2 regions of the Pseudomonas marincola genome follow, and region 2 is predicted to be linked to the other one. Evidence: predicted binding sites of a transcription regulator. Region 2 holds the regulator's gene; the other holds the start of a gene.

Region 1 (3,098 bases), 780 kb from region 2:
GGCAAACGATCGCCGATAATCATTTTAAAAGACGCCTGTTGGCTAATGCCAGTCAGTTAAGCTGACTGGCATTTTTATTTCTGGTCGGATACTTGGACGGCTTGGGTTTGACCGCTCGCGGATAACTGCGATCCTCACGGCGATGAGGTAGGACGTAGTGCATGGCCGAGGCCTGTAGTTCGGCCAGGTAGCGAGGGATGTTGCCTGGATGATTCAAAGAGACCCCGTTCAAGAAGCCCAGAATCGCCCAGGTGCAAGCGGTAAAACTCATTTCGCAGGGGTAGATGCCAGGGCAGTGGCGACTCATTTCCAACATTTGATAACGCAGCAGGTTGTACCCCAGTAGTACGCCCCACAGTTCTTGTTCAATCATCTCCGGCGTTTTACTACGCAGTGTGTAGTGCCCCGCGAGCATGCCTTGCTTCATTTCTCGATAGCCCAGCTCGATTTCCCAACGCTGGCTGTACAGATCCACGATTTCGTCTGGAGGGAAGCGCAGAGGATCGATCATTGAGGTCAGTACCTGCCGCACTTTGCCCTTGATGGTCTTGCTTAATAACCGAGCCTGTAGCGTGTCTGGCAGGTCGGGCCATTGTTTACGCGCCTGCGGCGAGGTCTTTAGCGAGACGATGGCATCGTGGCGCCCTAACTTACGCAGCACCTCGTATTGAGCATCCTTGCGCAGCGGCAGTAACCAATGGCGCTGAGTGCCTGTCTGTTGCCAGCGATAAAGTAACCCCAGTGAATAGAAGCCACGGTCGAACAAGGTCAGCGAGTGATCGGGTGTACTGTCGATCAGTTGTTCGGCCAGTTTCATCTCGTTGCTGTGGTAGCCGGCAAAAGCACTATTCACCAGCATGTGGCTGGTCAGCTCCATCTGGCAGACCATGCGAACCTGGGGATAGCCGGTATCGCCATGCTGATTACTGGCGCTGCCATAGTGCTTGCGGTTGTCGTCCGTATCCGGCGTGCGCCAGACCACGCCATCGACACTGAGCAGGCGCAAACCGGCCCAAGTGGGGTGATTGGCGCTGGCATGCCAGCGTTGTTGAGTCAGGGAAAAGACTTCTCGCACCGCAGCGCTGCCCAAACGCTGGCGACCTTGCACGATTGCACTGGGTGCTACCAATGGCTTCTGCCCAGGCAGCATGATGCCCATACGGCTCGCGGCATCCCAGGCCGACATCCGGCGAAACAACGCCATGGCGATCACGCACCAGATCATGGCTTCAAGAGGGAGACGTCGCTTACGCAGGGTCGCCACTCCCGCCGTTTCCAGTGCGGTGCTAACTAGGTCTGGATCAAGCAGCGCCCCCAGCTCGTCAAGGGAGTGGGTGGCAGAAGCCGCTTCGTGAGTCAGTGCCAAGGCGCGGGAAAGTCGCATAAAAAATCCGATGCTCAAAACAAGCATCGGATTTTCGTTTCAGCACGCAGAAGGTCAAGCTGTAGCGCTTAACTGACTGGCATTAGCCTGTTGGCGTCTTTTTTTTGTTTATAAAATCGTTGTAAATCAGTGGCTTATTGTTTTTATTCGAGGATTGGCACAGCCTTTGCTGTATTGCTTGTATAGAGCAGCAGGCGGCAAGCCTATCTCGGAGAAGAACATGGACAAGATGCTGTACGTCTCCATGACTGGAGCCCAAAACAACACCCTCGCACAACGTGCCCACGCCAACAATTTGGCGAACATCTCGACCAGTGGCTTTCGCCGCGATTTCGAGCAGGCGCGTTCGATGCCGATGTTTGGCGACACTTTTCCATCCCGTGTTTTTGCCATGACCGAGCGGCCAGGCACCGACTTTACCCCCGGCTCGTTGCAGGAAACCGGTCGCGATCTGGATGTGGCCGTGGGCGGTGACGGCTGGTTGGCGGTGCAGGCGCCGGACGGCAGCGAAGCGTATGTGCGCACCGCCAGCCTGAACGTCGATGCGCTGGGCGTATTGCGCACCGGCAACGGTTTGCCGGTGATGGGCAATGCCGGACCGATTGCCGTGCCGCCTGAGCAAAAAGTCGAGATCGGCCAAGACGGCACTATCAGCATCCGTGCCTTGGGCGAGGGGCCGAGTGTGCTGGCTGAAGTCGACCGCCTGAAGCTGGTTAACCCGGATCTCAAGCAAATGGAGAAGGGCACTGACGGCATGATCCATTACAAAGGCGCGCAGCCGCTGCTGGCGGATGGCGCTGTCAGCGTGACGTCGGGCTTCCTTGAGTCCAGCAACGTCAACGCGGTGGAAGAGATGACCGCCATCCTGTCTCTGTCCCGTCAATTCGAACTGCAAGTGAAGATGATGCGCACCGCCGAAGACAATGCTTCGTCGATGGCGCGGGTTTTGCAACTTAGCTAATCAACAGTACATAGCGCCGTGAAAACGTCGCTAGAGGAGATTCGATATGCTTCCGGCTTTGTGGGTCAGCAAGACAGGTTTGTCTGCACAGGACATGAACCTGACCACCATTTCCAACAACCTGGCCAACGTTTCGACCACAGGCTTCAAGCGTGATCGCGCCGAGTTCGAGGACTTGCTGTACCAGATCCGCCGGCAACCTGGCGGTCAGTCCAGCCAGGACAGCCAACTTCCTTCCGGCCTCCAGCTGGGCACTGGTGTGCGCATTGTCGGCACCCAGAAAAACTTTACCGCAGGCAGCCTGCAAACCACCGATCAGCCGCTGGATCTGGCGGTTAACGGTCGCGGTTTCTTTCAGGTATTGCAGCCCGATGGCACGGTGTCTTACACCCGTGACGGCACCTTTCACCTGGACTCGGATGGCCAGATCGTTACCTCCAACGGTTTTGCGCTTGAGCCGGCGATTGTTCTGCCGAACAACGTCAGCACCTTCACCGTGGGTGAAGACGGCACGGTTTCGATTACCACGCCAGACAGCCCGCAGCAGCAGGTCGTGGGCAACTTGCAGATTGCCGACTTCATCAACCCGGCCGGTTTGCAGGCAATGGGCAACAACCTGTTCCTGGAAACCTCTTCAAGTGGTGCGCCGCAGGTGGGGACTCCGGGCTTGAACGGCTTGGGCACCACATTGCAGAACACCCTGGAAAACTCCAACGTCAGCGTGGTTGAGGAGTTGGTGAACATGATCACCAC
Region 2 (3,098 bases):
CATTCAAGAAGGTAATACCTTCGAAGGCGAGAAAATCGTCTACGACACGCAGCGTCAGATCGTTAATGCCGGTCGCGCCACGGGCAACCAGATCACCACACCGCGCCCGCGCATCGACATGGTTATCCAGCCGAAAAGCAAACCAGCTGAACCACAGGCGGCCGAATAACGATGGCGATTCTGAAAGCCCAGCATTTGGCCAAAAGCTATAAAAGCCGCCAGGTCGTGCGTGACGTCAGCCTGAACATCGAAAGCGGACAGATTGTTGGCCTGCTCGGGCCTAACGGCGCCGGTAAAACCACCTGCTTCTACATGATTGTAGGTTTGGTGCAGGCTGATCAGGGTCGCGTCTTGATCGACGACCTGGATGTCAGCCACCTGCCGATGCATGGCCGCGCGCGCGCCGGCATTGGTTACCTGCCGCAGGAAGCGTCGATCTTTCGCAAGCTCAGCGTCTCGGACAACATCATGGCGATTCTCGAGACCCGTAAGGAGCTCGACCGTGCTGCGCGTCACGCGGAGATGGAAAGCCTTCTCGAAGAATTTCATATTCACCACATCCGCGATAATCTCGGCATGAGCTTGTCGGGTGGTGAACGTCGTCGGGTTGAAATTGCCCGCGCACTGGCCACGGCGCCTAAATTCATACTGCTCGACGAACCATTTGCCGGGGTGGACCCGATTTCGGTCGGGGACATCAAACAGATTATTCACCACCTGAAAGCCAAAGGTATTGGCGTTCTGATCACCGACCACAACGTTCGCGAAACGCTGGATATTTGCGAAACTGCGTACATTGTCAGTGACGGCCAACTGATTGCCGAAGGTGACTCCGAAGCCATTCTGGCCAACGAGATTGTAAAAGAAGTCTATTTGGGACATGAGTTCAGGCTCTAGCCGAATCATGCCCAAACTCAAAAGCAGTGCTAGGCAAAGGCCACGGGGAAAGGCATATACTCTGCCTCCTTGTGGCTCAAATGCCCTGTAGTGGATTGCGCATAGACGCCGGTTAATAAGGTCTGCAATGAAACCATCGCTAGTCCTGAAGATGGGCCAGCAGCTGACGATGACGCCTCAGCTGCAACAAGCCATCCGCCTACTTCAACTCTCAACCCTGGATCTGCAACAAGAGATTCAGGAGGCGTTGGAGTCCAATCCGATGCTCGAGCGCCAAGAAGATGGCGACGACTTCGATAATTCCGACCCTATGGCTGACGGAGCGGAAACGGCTGCCTCACCGAATCAGGAAGAGGCCAATTTCCAGGAACCGACTTATCAGGAACCGTCGCAAACCGTAGACAACCTGGAAGATGGCGAGTGGAATGAGCGCATTCCCAATGAGCTGCCGGTTGATACCGCCTGGGAAGACGTTTATCAGACAAGCGCCAGCAGCCTGCCTAGCAACGACGATGACGAGTGGGACTTCACCACGCGCACCTCGACAGGCGAAAGCCTGCAAAGCCATTTGTTGTGGCAACTCAACCTGTCGCCAATGTCGGACAAAGACCGGCTTATCGCGGCGACCCTGATCGACTGCATCAATCAGCAGGGTTATCTCGAAGAAACCCTCGACGAAGTGGTCAGCGCATTCGACCCGGAACTCGACATCGAGCTTGATGAAGTCGAAGCCGTTCTGCACCGCATTCAGCAGTTCGAGCCCGCCGGCATTGCCGCACGCACCCTCAGCGAGTGCCTGTTGCTGCAGCTGCGCCAACTGCCCGCAAAAACACCTTGGCTGGCTGAAGCCCAGCGTCTGGCAAATGATTATCTCGACCTGCTGGGCAGCCGCGACTACAGCCAACTGATGCGCCGCATGAAGCTCAAGGAAGACGAACTGCGTCAGGTCATTGAGCTGATTCAGAGCCTCAACCCGCGCCCCGGCTCGCAAATCGAGTCTGGCGAGCCGGAGTATGTAGTCCCCGACGTCATTGTGCGCAAACACAATGACCGCTGGCTGGTAGAACTCAACCAGGAAGCCATGCCGCGCTTACGGGTCAACCCGCAGTACGCTGGTTTCGTGCGCCGCGCAGACTCCAGCGCCGACAACACCTTCATGCGTAATCAGTTGCAGGAGGCGCGCTGGTTCATCAAGAGCTTGCAGAGTCGCAATGAAACCCTGATGAAGGTTGCCACGCAGATTGTCGAGCACCAGCGCGGCTTCCTCGACTACGGTGACGAGGCCATGAAACCGCTGGTTCTGCACGATATTGCCGAGGCAGTCGGTATGCACGAATCGACGATTTCACGCGTCACCACGCAAAAATTCATGCACACACCACGCGGCATTTACGAGTTGAAATATTTCTTCTCAAGCCACGTAAGCACCTCTGAAGGCGGTGAATGCTCGTCGACAGCGATTCGCGCAATCATTAAAAAACTGGTTGCTGCGGAAAATGCAAAAAAGCCATTGAGCGACAGCAAGATCGCTGGTTTACTGGAGGCACAAGGTATTCAAGTCGCTCGCCGCACCGTTGCCAAATACCGTGAGTCACTCGGCATAGCACCGTCCAGCGAGCGCAAACGATTAATGTGAGGGAGTCGCCAAAGCAAACCCTGTGCTTTCCTGCAAAACAGCCATACTGATATCAGGGCTGAGCAAAGCGCACGGCAGAAGCCGAAGCGACCCGGCAGACAATCTGCTTACTCTGGGTGATATGCAGGTCCGACATGTTTGAGGCAACACAACCCGCGTCAAACAGCGTTACACAGCACCGCAGAACCGCTACAGGGTAAGTGAGCAAGCTTCAGTGTTCCGGCGGCAGGCAAATTGCCTGTCACTACTACACGGCAACAAGGAGAAAGCGGTATGCAAGTCAACATCAGTGGACACCAGCTGGATGTGACCGACGCCCTGCGTGACTATATCGAGGAGAAACTCAGTCGATTAGAACGCCACTTCGATAAGATCACCAATGTACAAGTCATCATGGAGGTCGAGAAGCTCAAGCAGAAAATTGAAGCGACCTTGCACATAGCGGGCGGCGAAGTCGTTGCCAACGCTGAACACGATGACATGTACGCAGCAATCGATTTACTAACAGACAAACTTGACCGACAACTTATCAAGCACAAGGAAAAGCAGCTCGACCGTCAGCAAG

Evidence for each region. Region 2 encodes sigma-54, which starts transcription at its own class of promoters, with help from an activator protein. Its sites were predicted from a motif close to ANTGGCATNNANNTTGCTNT; they were not measured.
Region 1: PMYSY11_RS14550 (flagellar basal body rod protein FlgF) is a predicted target of sigma-54. The motif match lies at 1,538-1,557, and genes of this name have one in related genera.

The regions. Positions count from the first base shown of each region.
Region 1 covers NZ_LR215729.2:3,115,831-3,118,928, reverse strand. Annotated here, with positions in the region: gene PMYSY11_RS14555 (IS4 family transposase) at 53-1,384, opposite strand; gene PMYSY11_RS14550 (flagellar basal body rod protein FlgF) at 1,605-2,345, shown strand; gene flgG (flagellar basal-body rod protein FlgG) at 2,392-3,098, shown strand, end outside.
Region 2 covers NZ_LR215729.2:3,900,565-3,903,662, forward strand. Annotated here, with positions in the region: gene lptA (lipopolysaccharide transport periplasmic protein LptA) at 1-169, shown strand, start outside; gene lptB (LPS export ABC transporter ATP-binding protein) at 172-897, shown strand; gene PMYSY11_RS18030 (RNA polymerase factor sigma-54) at 1,025-2,533, shown strand; gene hpf (ribosome hibernation-promoting factor, HPF/YfiA family) at 2,807-3,098, shown strand, end outside.